Regions from separate parts of the Virgibacillus sp. GM2-2 genome, predicted to be linked through region 2. Evidence: a T-box and tRNA genes for the amino acid it is inferred to sense, from the RefSeq annotation. Region 2 holds a T-box; the other holds one or more tRNA genes.
The links. A T-box is a leader RNA that pairs with one kind of tRNA and senses whether it is charged. The one in region 2 lies ahead of ACY9Z2_RS03985 (valine--tRNA ligase), so its partner is inferred to be a tRNA-Val.
Positions count from the first base shown of each region.

Region 1: it encodes a tRNA-Val, which carries the amino acid that the T-box ahead of ACY9Z2_RS03985 (valine--tRNA ligase) is inferred to sense. The anticodon was not compared.

Region 1 is NZ_JBUZWC010000009.1:108,277-115,923, reverse strand. Features, by position in the region: gene ACY9Z2_RS12255 (ABC transporter ATP-binding protein) at 1-481, opposite strand, end outside; gene ACY9Z2_RS12250 (VOC family protein) at 697-1,551, opposite strand; gene ACY9Z2_RS12245 (EAL domain-containing protein) at 1,798-4,230, opposite strand; gene ACY9Z2_RS12240 (PAS domain S-box protein) at 4,389-5,150, shown strand; tRNA gene ACY9Z2_RS12235 (tRNA-Val) at 5,236-5,307, opposite strand; gene ACY9Z2_RS12230 (hypothetical protein) at 5,397-5,849, opposite strand; gene ACY9Z2_RS12225 (hypothetical protein) at 5,988-6,278, shown strand; gene ACY9Z2_RS12220 (CBO0543 family protein) at 6,380-6,919, shown strand; gene ACY9Z2_RS12215 (hypothetical protein) at 6,975-7,214, opposite strand; gene ACY9Z2_RS12210 (DUF3953 domain-containing protein) at 7,246-7,449, opposite strand.
Region 2 is NZ_JBUZWC010000002.1:48,204-55,850, reverse strand. Features, by position in the region: gene ACY9Z2_RS03995 (ATP-grasp domain-containing protein) at 10-912, shown strand; gene ACY9Z2_RS03990 (ATP-grasp domain-containing protein) at 914-1,768, shown strand; gene ACY9Z2_RS03985 (valine--tRNA ligase) at 1,954-4,599, opposite strand; T-box leader at 4,655-4,876, opposite strand; gene ACY9Z2_RS03980 (YszA family small membrane protein) at 5,011-5,199, shown strand; gene ACY9Z2_RS03975 (hypothetical protein) at 5,196-5,927, opposite strand; gene ACY9Z2_RS03970 (LysM peptidoglycan-binding domain-containing protein) at 6,099-7,010, opposite strand.

The DNA of each region.
Region 1 (7,647 bases), on a different contig from region 2:
CCATAATTAGTAAAATAACCAGTGCTCCAATAATTGTGATCAGTCCAGTAATAAACTGAGGGAAGTGCTGTGAGATTAAATTTTTTACAATTCCAGTGTCATTTACAACTCGACTTACAGATTCTCCACTAGCATGTTTGTCAAAATAACTAACTGGTAACCGGATAAGTTTAAACCACATCATTTCACGCAATCTAGCAACAATTTTTTGCCCTACAACAGCTAATAAATACGTTGATATCCCATCTACCACTGCTTGTAAAATAAATACCACAAAAATAACAATAATTAGTGTAGTGCTCAAAGCTTCTATTGAAAAACCATCTACTAATTCTTTTGTAAGTAATGGTATAGAAAGCCCCACCAGCATAGTAATAACGCTGCCTATTAAACCAAAGGTAAGAGCCATTTTTGGTATATTCGTTGATAGAACTAGTGAAATGAATGGTTTTAACCCCACCTGTTTTTTTGGTTTTTTCATTATATTCTCCTGTCTTCTAAAAAATATAGAGGGTTTCTAAAAGTGGCCTTTCCTGTTTCACTGTTTATATTCTAACAAAAGTTTAGTATTAAAGTAGTTAAATTGTAGAAGTTTGGTGTTTGCTACTGTTTATGGCTACTGGATATACTAGTATTTTTTTGCATAAAAAAAAGACACAACCATCACAAGGAGAGTTGCGCCTATTATTACTTTCCTTAGACAGTTAACTGAATCACATTACCTGAAGGATCTTTCGTAACAAAAATTCCATCCTTACCTTTCACCTCATACCCTAATCCTTTCAATTGATCAACCACTTCTTTTCTAGAATCTTCACTTGAAAGTACCAAAGTAAATGATTGTAACCCAACCGCATTTTTCGCTGATGCATGGGCACCTACTCCATTCCACGTGTTTAAACCAATATGATGATGGTAACCGCCAGTAGAAATGAAAAGTGCTTGTCCGCCAAATCGGCATACTATCGAGAAGCCGAGTCCCTTACTATAGAACTCTTCTGTCTTTTCTAATTCCGATACATGTAAGTGTATATGACCCATTACTGTATTAACTGGGAGTCCAGACCATCGATCGTTCCCTAGTTCTTTTATAATATCTTGAAAGTCTAACGGATCTACGGTCATTTTCACTTCATTGTTTACCCATGTCCATGTGGATGAAGATCGATCCGTATATATTTCAATTCCATTTCCATCTGGATCATTTAAGTAAAGTGCTTCACTAACAAGGTGATCGGAAGCTCCTAAACGAACGTTCAGCTCGCTAAAATGCTTTATAATTTTTGCTAACTCTAACCGATTAGGTAGAAGTATAGCAAAATGGTATAACCCTGTTGTCCGTTCTTGTTTTGGCACTACATTTTCTGGTTGTACAATTGTTAAAAGAGCCGTTTTACCGTCAGCGGTAAGTAAAGCTTTCTTTTCTGATTGTTCTAGTATTTGAAACCCGATTACATCTCTGTAAAAATCTAATGAGCTTTTTAAATTTGTTACATTTATTTCTACATTACCGACAAATGTACTCGGTTCTTGGAAAAATTTCTGTTCCATATTGGATTGCCTCCTACGATTATTAGTTACCTTTTGTAAGTAAGTATAATTTAGTAATTAATTAATGTCAATAGTGTAGTGATAATACTAAATATCCACATCCTTACATTAGAAAACCTGGCTTATCGCCAATCCATAGTTACACTTATGCAGTAAGAAAGGATTAAAACTTTCTTACCTCCCAAAAAATACAGTAGTCCTATTTAATAGAACTACTGTATTTTTTAACAAAATTCTCTACTGTCATCATACTTTTACACGTTTCTCTATCAATTTTTGGAACTCTGTAGATGATACAGGTTTACTGAACAAATACCCTTGATACTCATCACCTTCATATTGGTAAAGTGAATTTAGCTGATCAGGTGTTTCGACACCTTCTGCTATAACATTCAGGTTCAGACTATTTGCCATACTAATAATGGTTTTGACAATAGCTGCGTCTTTGTGATCATGGATATTATCAATAAATAATTTATCAATTTTTAACGTATCCAGTGGAAAAGATCGTAAATAGCTTAATGAAGAATAGCCAGTACCAAAATCATCGAGTGACAAAGTTACGCCCATGGCTTTTAATTTTTCCATAATTGGTAAAGCATAGACAGGATTTTGGACAATACTCTCGGTTAGTTCTAATTCTAGATAACATGCTTCTAATCCCGTTGTATTTAATATTTCTTCTACGGTTTCCACAAAATCAGGTTGCTGAAATTGCAATGCTGATATATTTAAGCTTACCCTTAGTTTTGTATGACCATCTTCTTGCCAAATAGTAGCTTGTCTACATGCTTCTTTCATTACCCATTTACCAATTGGGACAATGAGGCCAGTTTCCTCCGCTAGTGGAATAAAATCATTTGGAGAAACTAAACCAAGTTCTTCATGATTCCATCTAAGTAGTGCCTCTACTCCTTTTATTTTTCCAGTTTTCACGTGAACTTGTGGTTGATAGTATAACTCAAATTCTTCTTTCTCTAGCGCTTTGCGCAATCCCATTTCCAGATTCATTTTGTCCGCAATAATATTATTTAAATCTGCGGTAAAAAACTGATAATTATTTTTCCCAAGCTCCTTCGCCCGATACATGGAGGTGTCTGCATTTTTAATTAACACATCAACTTCTGTCCCATCTTCTGGATACATACTAATTCCGATGGAGCCTGAGATAAATAATTCGTTGTTATCTAGTACAAACGAATGGCTAAGTGTTTCTAAAAGTTTTTTCGCAACATTTGCTACTTCTTTGTGAGTCGTGTTAGGAAATACCAAGATGTATTCGTCTCCACCTTGACGTGAAAGCATGTCTTTTTTTGCAATACAGGACTCCATTCGTTTGGCGACTTCTACAAGTAAACGGTCACCTGCACCATGTCCTAATGTATCATTTATTGTTTTAAAACGATCTAGATCAATAAACATCACTGCTAAAAGTTGATCATTGATTGCAGCCTGTTCGATACACATCACTAAATGGTTATTTAAAAAACGACGATTCGGTAAATTGGTTAGTGGATCACGGTAGACCAATTCTGTAATCTTTTCTTCTGCTTTTTTTCGTTCGGATATATCTCGTATAATCCCACTGAAAAATATTTCCTTATCTTTGTTAAAAGTGGAGATGGACAATTCGATTGGAAAAACATTTCCATTTTTTCGTAAACCTTGTAATTCTACTGTCTTACCAATTACGTGTGTATTTTTTGTTTCTATATAGCGCTTCATTCCTTTTTCATGTGCTTCTCGGTAATCCTCTGGAATGATGATTTGTAAATTTTGTCCAATAGCTTCCGTTGCTTTATATCCAAAAATTTTTTCCGCACCAGAATTCCAAGCAATAATAATTCCTTGAGCGTCACACAACATTACGGCATCATTAGCACTCATTACAACGGTTTGATACATATTGTCGATAAACTCGAGTTCAGATGACTTTAATTGAAACCGTTTATCTGAGTATATTCCAGTTACAACAAATGCTAGAATAACAAACATCCCAAGACCGACACCATAGGCCATTGCAGTATTGTTAACGGCAAGCCCAAAGGTATGTTCCGTATGGTTCGATTGTGAGTGGAAGCTAGCGGCTGCCATACCGGTATAATGCATTCCGGCAATTGCTATTCCCATGATGACCGCACTTCCGACTTTTCTCACTTGGACACCTAGTTTATTTGAATCGGTTTGAAAATAGAATAATAAATATAAAGCTACAAATGCAGCCCCGAAAGCGATTAAAAATGATAATAGTAATAGTACTAAATTGTATGCGATCGTTGCATTCATTTGCATGGATGCCATTCCAACATAATGCATGGAAACAATACCTGTTCCAATAAAAAATGCTCCGATACTCATATGTATTTTTTGCCGTAATCCTTTACTAACAATAAAAAAAGCAATTCCACAAGATATTACCGCTAGAATAATAGATAAAATCACAAGAATAAGATTGTAGGTTACCTGTATCTCCAGATGAAAGGCGAGCATTGCAATAAAGTGCATGGACCATATTCCAAACCCAAGTGAAATGGCACCAGCTACCACCCAGACGTTTCGCATGTACCCTTTAGCGACAATTAGTCGGTTTGCTAGACTAAGAGCGGTATAGGAAGATATTATTGCAATTACTATCGAAAGAAGGACAAGTGAAGTATTGTATTGACTCGTTAGATGCACGATGATCATGCCTTTCTAGTGATGTACCGTTTTTATTGTATAAATCTAGTAATATAATACTACATATGTTATCTGAAATACATTATTCAGAAAAAAATAGTAGAATTCTTGCTTAATTTGTAGCGTTATTCTAAGCTTAGACGTAAGGAGGAATCAGGATGAGTGAAGAAAATATATCAAATATTGACTATAAGCAAGTAATGGAGTATGCTTTAGAACCGTTGATTATCCACACAAAACTAAAAATCCTCTATGTTAATCGTGCAGCTGAAAAATTTTTTAAAACTTCCAAAGAAGAAATTATTGGCGAAAATCCACTTGATATTTTTAGAGATTCATCTAAATCGGCAATCGAAACCAGAATTGATTCTGCTTACAACCAACCAGCAAATGTGATTGAAGAGTTCGTTTATAAAAAGGATGGAACAACAACTCAAGTAGAACTTTACTGCCATCCAGTGCAAATTGGCAAGACAAAGGCTATTCAAAGCTATATACGTGATATAACAGGGAAAAAAACAACGGAAAACAAGCAGAACGAAATGCTGAAGGAAATAAATAAGCTTTCTTCCACATTGGTGCCACTTATGGATAAAATTGCTGTACTACCTTTAATGGGGTCTATAGACGAAGAAAGAGCTACCCAAATTCTCATGAATGTACCAGAAAATGTTCAAAAGCAGGACATAGAACATTTGATTATTGATTTCTCAGGAATTCATAAATTAGATAACATTGTTACAGAATACATTTTTCGAATTACGAGTGTATTGTCATTAATAGGAGTAGAAACAATCCTGACAGGGCTTCGACCAGAATTAGCCTTAACCGCAGCCAAACAAGGCATTCATTTTGATTCCACTCCAACATTGACATCTGTTAAGGATGCTTTAAAGTATTTTGGTCTCGGGGTTAGCTGATTTATAGCATCACAAGGAAGGTAGTTCCTACTAAATAAATACTACTAAAGCCACTTTCCATAAAAGAAAGTGGCTTTCCTCTTAATGAGCCGTACTGGATTTGAACCAGTGACCCCTTGCCTGTCAAGCAAGTATTCTCCCGCTGAACTAACGGCTCGTGTAGAAGATAATTTCTCCTATTATATCCTTCACTAAAATTTCTTGCAAGGTATTTTTCATTCTCCCTATAATAACTCGGAGACATTTTTACTGAACTTTAATGGAAAATTTATAAATTGCAGTCATGTCGTATTTCCCCCATTCTGCCTTTATTTCGTACACATGAATTCCTTTTTTCTTTGGTACAATAATTTCTTTCCTTTCATCATCCATATAATCTCTACCTTCTGTAAGGTCTCCATCAATATTTTGTCGCTGCAGTTGTAAGTTATCTGGACTTTCTGCAAAGCGAAACGCAATAACTTCAACAACGGAAACGGTTACTGGCTTAGGTGGAACATTTGAATTCTCATCTAAAAATTCGCATTGCCTAAAAAGAAAACTTTCAGCACAAAACATACCCATTTCAATCGGAAATTCTTTACCATCTTCTGTAGTAACAGTTAATTCAATTGGATCTGGTCTTCCAATCTTGGTAAACGGCAAGACAATCAGAATCGCCAAAATAAGAAAAAAAGCAATTATCGTATATTTTTTCATCTTAAGTAACCTCCTACTAATTTTTGTACGATACAAGGCTGCCAAAAGTTCCAATTTTCTAAATTTATTTAACGCTGGGACAAATGCTCTGACTCTGAATACAATGAGTAGAACACTGTAATGAAAAGAGGGAGTATTTTGCCTAATCGAATTGAAGGAATAATAATAGACAATGATTTTGATGACGAAGATCTTCCGGCAAAACTAGAATACATTGCACTATTTTTGAATACAATAGCAAGTCTATTAGCCATGTATGGTGCTACATTAGCACGTGAACAAGCTAAGCAAGAAAAAGTGAATCTGCAACCTCGAAACCGACGAGAAAGTGATTTGCATAAACAAATTGTTAAGATGACCAAAGAAACGGAAAAACTGCAACGAAAAATGGAGAAAATGCAGCGACAAATTGACCAAATGGAAGGTTAAAAGAATTTAATCCACTGTACATGTTTATAAATTTGATTTTAGTAAAAAATAATAAAAAAGAATAAAGGAAAGTTACTATAATGTTTTATTCCTCAGTCAATATGTTAAAAATTAAAGAAGTACAAGAAAAACTAAGTTCCCTAAGGGAAAGGTACTGGATAGAAGAAGTTGTTTTTTCCATTCAATGGTGTATATTATTTGCATGTACATTGTTGGTTTTTTACCTATGGCTAAAGCTAGTAGATCGGTCTATGCTCACAAAAAACCTTCTATACGGCTTTATTATTTTACCAATCATTATGTATCTGGATATTCTAGGGGCAGAATTTACACTTTGGGATTATCCAGCGATGGTATTACCATGGGGGCCACGTATTATTTTTGTGGATATAATGGCTTCCATCATTTTCATGTATCTGTATCAACGCTTCCCTAATTGGAAAAATTACATAATTGTTTCTGTAATACTCTCCCTTATTTTTTCCTTCGTGCTGGAACCGTTGTTGGTTTATATGGATATTTATAAGCCATATGCATGGAAATCCATCTATTCTTTTCCAATATACATCCTATTAACCATTTTAATTAAGTGGATAGTGGATAAACTTTATTCGATTGAAGTAAGAAACAAAAATAATTAATGTAGCTGGTTTATCTTCCTTATGAACCAGGTTAATTATAATATCACTATGTATTTTATGTTGTTGAGATAATACAAAGCGTTCCTAGCGACATAATTAATCCTATAGCAACATAAATATATCCCCACACTTTCTCTTTATTGTTGATTTGTCTGATGCCTGATAATAAGCAATACAGGCCCAAAATAGAAAACATAACATTTTCTGGCATTCTGTAAATACCCAAGATATATAAGATAAAAAATATTGCCATTATAATTGCTATAAGCATGGTCGCTTTTTCAAAAAATTTCATATCCAGCTTTTCACCTCTATCAATGCTTCAATTATCTAAAAACGAGAATGTACATTGACACTACTGTAACAATAAGGCCTGTTACAAAGAAGATATAACCATCAATTTTAACTTTCTTCAAAATTTTTTCAATTCCAGATAACAAAAAATACATTCCCATAAAAGGCATATAAAAGTTTAGCGGTATATCGGACACTCCAACAAAATATAAAATAGCAACTATTCCAGCTGACATTGCCATAAACAATTTAGTTATATCTAGAATCTTCATGGTCAGTTTCAACTACCTCTTTTGTTTTTTACCTTAGATGTTATCCTTCTGATAAAAATAAGTACTGATAAAAAGTGATAACCCAATACATAGAAAAGTTATTGATAAGTACTGTTTAGTAGTGATTATGTCCCCATCAAAATTTTTAATATATAAATAAAG
Region 2 (7,647 bases):
AGTAGGATAGTGGAAATTACTGGATGGATTATTTACAATGGCTATCTTCGCGGAAATAAATTTTTGGATTTTGCTGAATGGTTACAAAAATCTGCTTCAGCCAAAGGTATTGCAACTACCATTTGGAAGAATAATGAACTACTAACCTATTTAACAGATCAAAATTTCGCATTACTAATTGATAAAGAATATACATTACCTGACTTTGTAATCTTTACAGACAAAGATATCTATCTAGCAAATCAGTTAGAACTATTAGGTATACGCGTTTACAATTGCTCTGACGCTATTCGAATCAGTGACGACAAAATACTAACCTATCAAGTTTTAGCGAAAAATAAGCTTCCAATACCAAAAACGATTATAGCTCCTAAAGCATTTTTAAATAATGGAGACCTAGATAGAACCATTTGCAGAAAAGTAATTAATACTTTTGGGCTACCGCTCATTATAAAAGAAGCATTTGGTTCCTTTGGTGAACAAGTTTATCTAATCGAAACGGAAAATCAATTAGAGAACAAAGTAAATGTACTTCAAGGTAAATCTTATGTATTTCAGGAGTTTATTAATACAAGCTATGGACGTGATATTCGTATGCATGTAGTCGGAGATGAGGTTGTTGCTTCCATGATTCGTACAGCAACTAACGATTTTCGTGCCAATGTAACAGCTGGTGGTAAAATGCAAACATACACGCCAACTAAGCAAGAAACCAAAGTTGCAATTGCCGCAACAAAAGCTATTGGTGCGGATTTTGCAGGAGTGGATTTACTCTTTGGTCCAGATGATACACCCATTATATGTGAGGTAAACTCCAATGCACATATACGTAACATGTACGATTGTACTGGAATTAATGTAGCGGACCATATTATCGATTATATTTATCAACTTCAAAGTAGGGTGATTTAAGTTGACCTATAAAGGGTGGTTAATCTATAACAAACAAGATTCCGAGGAAAACGCTTCTTATATTAACTGGTTTATAGAAGAGGCAAAACTACAAAATGCGGAGCTTTCATTAATAATAAGAGAAGATATAATACCAGCAATAGTTGACAATAATAAGTGCATACATGTAAACGGGAAAAAAATGAATTTACCAGACTTTGCTGTTGTACGAACAATAGATCCTTTATTAAGCTTACATTTAGAACAACTAGGTGTTCGTGTATTTAACTCATCTACTGTTTCGCAGATTTGTAATGATAAAGCACTTACTCACCAACACATAAGTCAACTAAACATACCCATGGTTAGCACCTATTTTACTACTAGAAAACAGTTAGAATACGATACCAATCACGAATTTCCTTTTGTCATAAAAGAAACTACCGGCCGCAGTGGAAAACAAGTTTTTCTAATAAATAATGAATATGAATTAGTAGCAAATTTACCAAGAATACATTCAACAACCATTATTAAACAATCTAGTAAAGTTATTCACGGAAAAGACTTACGCGTTTTTGTTATCGGGAAAGAGATAGTAGGAGCAGTGCTTCGTGAAAATAAGAAAGATTTCCGAGCAAATTTTAAGCTTGGTGGTTCTGCGACTTGGTATTCGTTAAATGAAAGTGAAAAAAGATTAATAGATACGATCATTAATTATTTTTCATTTGATATGGTGGGTATTGATTTTTTATTTAGTGTTGATGGAACATTACAATTTAATGAGATTGAGGATGTAGTTGGTTCACGGACGTTAAGCGCAGTAAGTGATATAAACATTCTGCAAAAATACATGAAACATATCATAAACCAACTATAAAGTGAAGCTTCATTCAGTGGGGGTTTCTTTTTCTCCCCCACTGAATGGTAGTTGAGCCCCTGATTGTGCGATGAGTGCTGACTGCTAGAAAGGAAATCAATCAACATAGCAATGTTATATATTAAGACAGGATAGTATACGTTAAAAAGCGGAATTTCATTTTTACATGAAATTCCGCTTTTTTGTTAAGCATTTAGTTCAAGTAAACGTGCTTTTACTTTAGCATGCTTTTCTAGATAATCTTTTTCTTTCTGTTTTTCTTCAGCAACTACAGCCTCTGGTGCTTTTTTAACAAAGCCTTCATTTGCTAATTTCTTTTGAACGCGTTCAACTTCCTTACTCCATTTTTCCAATTCGCTTTCCAGTCTTGCCCGTTCCTTATCAAGATCGATTAAACCTTCAAGCGGTAGAAATAATTCTGCTCCCGTAACCACTGCTGACATCGCCTTTTCTGGAATATCAATTGATGCTGCGATTTTCAACTCATCGGTATTACAGAAACGTTCGATATAGTTTCTATTAGTTTCCAACTCGGCTACTGTGGAATCATTTTCAGCTTGGATTAAAAGCTTTACTTGTTTCGACATAGGCGTATTTACTTCCGCACGGATATTCCGAACTGATTTGATAATTGAAACCAATTGTTCCATTTCTTGTTTAGCTTGTTCATCATGTAAATCCGTACGAACCTCTGGCCAGCTAGCGATTGTGATGGACTCACCTTGATGAGGAAGCTGTTGCCAAATTTCTTCTGTAATGAATGGCATGAATGGATGAAGCATGCGCATTGTGTTGTCTAGTACATACGCCAGGATCGATTGGGTCGTCTTTTTCTTCTCGGCATCATCACCATATAATGGCAGTTTGGCCATTTCAATATACCAGTCACATAAGTCATCCCAAATGAAATTGTATAAATATCGACCTGCTTCACCAAACTCATATTTAGCAGTATTCTTCGTTACTTGTTCAATGGTCTCGTTTAATCTAGTTAAAATCCAATTATCTGCAACAGACTTTTCACCTGACAAATCAATATCTTCATAAGCAAAATCTTCCATATTCATCAGACAGAATCGTGAAGCATTCCATATTTTATTGGCAAAATTCCAAGTTGCTTCAACCTTTTCCCAATAAAAACGTAGATCTTGGCCAGGTGATGCTCCTGTTAAAAGGAAGTAACGTAATGAATCCGCTCCATATTTATCGATAACATCCATTGGATCGACACCATTTCCAAGTGATTTACTCATTTTGCGACCATCTGCATCACGAATAAGTCCGTGAATTAATACATCTTTAAATGGTCGTTCATCATTAAATTCTTTTGACTGAAAAATCATACGTGCAACCCAGAAAAATATGATGTCGTAACCAGTTACCAGTACATCGGTTGGAAAATAACGTTTGAAATCTTCAGCGTCTTTGTCTGGCCAGCCCATCGTTGAAAATGGCCATAGAGCGGAAGAAAACCATGTATCTAACACATCTTCATCCTGTTCCCAATTTTCACTATCAGCTGGAGCTTCTTTACCAACGTAAATTTCGTTTGTTTCTTTGTGGTACCATGCAGGAATTCGATGTCCCCACCAGAGTTGTCTTGAAATACACCAGTCTCGAATATTATCCATCCAACGTAAATACGTATTTTCAAAACGATCAGGAACAAAATTAACCTTTTTCTCACTTTGCTGCATTTCAACGGATGCATCCGCTAACGGTTGCATATCTACAAACCATTGTGTAGACAAGTATGGTTCAACGACAGCGTCACTTCGCTCAGAATGTCCAACTGTATGCATATGTTCTTCAACTTTAAACAGTACGCCAAGATCTTTTAAATCGTTAACAATTTGCTTACGGCATTCAAAGCGATCCATCCCTTGGTATTTACCTGCGTTATCATTCATCGTGCCATCTTCGTTCATAACAAGAACCCGTTCTAAGTTATGTCGATTACCGATTTCAAAGTCATTCGGGTCATGCGCGGGAGTAATCTTAACAGCCCCTGATCCGAATTCCATGTCAACATAGTCATCTTCTACAATTTCAATCTCTCGTCCCACAATAGGTAAGATTACCTTTTTACCTACTAAGTGCTTGTAACGATCATCTTTCGGATGTACCGCAATAGCAGTATCACCTAACATCGTCTCTGGTCGAGTAGTAGCAATTTCAATTGCTTCATCGCTATCTTTAATCGGGTAACGCAAATGATAAAAATGACCTTGAATTTCTTTATGAATTACCTCAATGTCGGAAAGTGCTGTTTTTGTTTTTGGATCCCAATTAATGATATATTCACCACGGTAAATTAATCCTTTATTATACAACGTAACAAAAACTTCTCGTACTGCATCAGATAATCCTTCATCCATCGTAAAACGTTCACGGGAATAATCTAGTCCAAGACCAAGCTTCTCCCACTGCTGTCGAATGAAGCTTGCATATTCTTCTTTCCAGTCCCAGACCTTTTCAACAAATTTTTCTCGTCCTAAATCATAACGTGACTGCCCTTTTCCCTTTAATTTTGCTTCAACCTTGGCCTGTGTAGCAATACCAGCATGATCCATACCTGGTAGCCACAATACGTCATAGCCCTGCATCCGTTTCATTCTTGAGACAGTGTCTTGCATAGCTGTGTCCCATGCATGCCCTAAATGTAAACGTCCAGTAACGTTTGGAGGAGGTATTACAATTGTAAACGGCTCCTTGTTTTTATCTCCTGTCGCTTCAAAATATTTTCCATCAAGCCAAAACTGGTAACGATTTTTCTCAACTGCTTGTGGATCATATTTTGGAGGTAATGCATTTTTCGGTTTTTCTGACATGACTTTTTCCTCCTTTGAGTACTGATTTTAAACAATAAAAAAATCCTTTCATCCAATAAAGGACGAAAAGACTGTTTCCGTGGTACCACCTTTGTTTGCAGGCTAAAATAGCCTACACACTCGTCATTTTTAACGGTTTTATCCGACTTCTTCTACTCGTATTTCAAAGAAGTAGCATCTTGGGCGACCTTCCAAGTTAATAATCCTAGGAAATTCTCAGCAACCATTTCCCTCTCTTAAGGTATTATCTTGTACTCTTCCCATTCATCGCTTTTAACTATCCTGTTTGTTTTATCTATATTACCTATTTCTTCCTAGTAAATCAAGTGTTATTTTATATTCTGCACAAAAACAATGTGTGTAAACATATTATAATAAAAATTACGGATTATGTGAAGGATGTGATAAAAAATGGGACGTTATTATAGATACAAAATACCACCATGGGCAAGACACTGTATTTGCGTTCTTGAAAAAGTCACGCTACCGATATTAATTTTCCAACTAATTAGGACTTTATTTTTCCCAACAACTTTTGACGTATTTTTGTTAGGAATCATTATCGGAATTTTTATTGCTTTTTATTTGGAATGGATTTAATCCGTTTCATCCAATGTCAAATTTTCATGTGTCCATTCCGCCATCTTGATGAGCCATTGTTGATTACGTTTTAGAAAAATCACGTGTTGAATCATCGTTTTATCTGAAGCATTCGTGGCATAGCTCTCTACTGCTTTAAAATAGTTTATTGGATTCAATAAATAAATAGCTAATAAGTGTAGTTCTATTTGTTTAAGTGGATTTTCTGAAGTATAGTCTGAGAATAGATCAGAGAGACTTCTCTCTTCCCATTGGTAGTATTCGTAATGGTATTTTATCATTGCTGCAACGTCAATTACTGCATTACCATGAAAAAACGCTTCATGACTATTCTGGTACAAATGTCGTTTTACAAGCAAACTTTTAATATTTTTATTGCCGTAACAACGACAATATTTCCACTCATTAGTTTCAGAAAGAGTGCTGGTAAATTGATTAATTCTGTTAAACAATTCGTTGTAAACATATGCAATATCTCGATAATGCGTACAAACCAATAATTCAACCGGTGACATGTACCGTTTTTGTTCAAATTCATCTATGTATTGATCAAAGCGCTGACGATCTTGTTCATTCTTTTCTAAGTACTGTACAAACGTATTTTTTACTTCTTCATGATTGAGCGGAATGATTTGTGAAGTTCCTTTGTGAGCATAGCCTATATTTCGAAAGATGTCTTGTATTGTTAATTCTTTTCCATATGTATATAAATTTCTATTATTTTTCATGGATATTTTCCACCTTTCGAAAACATTAACCCCCTTGTTAACACTAGATGACTACATTACCTCAAGTGTATCTTCAGTCAAGTTTCGATTAGAGGCTTGACTGAAGATCTACCGGGTAACCATTAAGCCAAAAATAATAAACAAGGGGATAATATATTGATTTGTCAAAATTTATTTTTGATGTTGGACAGGTATATACAGTAATTGACCTTCATCCACCTCTTCATCTTCTAGGTTATTTTGCTTTGAGATGACAAGCGGATTTACTTGATAGCGTTCAGCGATGGTTTCAATGGTATCATTATCCTGCACAATGCATAATCTCATTTTTGTATAATTCTCTTCTGTCTCTCTAAACATGTTGGACAAGTAATCGATTTTTTCTCCTTCAGGTTTCTCGGAACCTTCTTGCTCTGGGGAATGAACAATAGATGACGGTGGGTCATTACTTTCTTCCTCTATCGCTACCTCTTCTTCATGCTCCTCTCGAGTTTGTGCATATTCAACAGGGGCATCCGTCTCTTCTTCCTGTTCTTCTTCATATTGATTTTTCCAATCAAAACGAAATGTTTCCTCTACATCCTCAGCAAGTACTTGATTCTGCTCTTCCACTTCATCTTCAACTTGTTCTGGTGACTCGGCTAATTCATTAATTCCTTGAATAGCAATGATGGAAGATAAGCGTATTTGATTCTGATCTGGAAGCTCATAGTCAAAGTAGTCAACAGAAACGGTTACATCATCAAGATCATTTACGCGATAAGTAGGAACCGAAATCTCAACAGGAAAACGGTGGGAAAATGATGTTTCACCACGTTCCGCCTCAAATACCTGTTCAACGTAACGCCGTGAAGGAAAATCGTCTAAATCAGGATAATTTTCATCGCCTGATCTACTTTCACTTACACGTTGATATTCGCCATTCAATTCAATTACACCTCTTATAGATATGTAATCATTAAATGGTTGTATCGAAATTTCTGGATCCAGTGAAATACCTAAAATCTCCGCTACTTCCTGTCCCGGTTCAAAATAAAGCGATTCATTTAACTCAAAGCTAAATACTGGATTTTCTTGTGACAACATACTTCCTCCTTCCTAACACTTAAAAATAAACAAATGTTTTATACAACTATATGAAACAAGGTAGGAATATATGAATGTTTATAAGGCTCTTTATTTCATGAGTAGAAAGTGAGATCGAAGTAATTGCAAAGCAGTGAAAATTTAAGATAAGGCTAACAGCAACGGTGATTTCCGCTTCCAGTAAGGCTGGTGAAGTAACATTTTCGAGGGTAATGGAATGATTACATGCTGGATTGCAGCTAACGGACTCACGATTTCTTATTTGGGAAAAATAAAGGTAAATGCGGTTGTTATCGGACTCACGATTCTTTATTTGGGTAAGAACAGTTAAAAACCATACTTTTTAGCTGAATAAGGCATCGTGTGTCCGTTAAACCTTAAAATAAAGCTAAAATAGGCAAATAAGGCATCCTCAGTCCGATACCAAACAGCGTCTTAGACAGAAATTTTCGTTTACAATTGAAGGAAATTGCGAACTAGTGAAAATTCATGATCAGTGTTCCATAGCCGTTACGAAAATACACTTTGCTTTCCGCGGGCTCGCGATGAGCCTCCTCGTGAGAAAATCACTCACTGCGGGGTCTCATCGTCTTCGCTTTTTCCGCAGGAGTCAAAGTGTATTTTCTCCACTGGA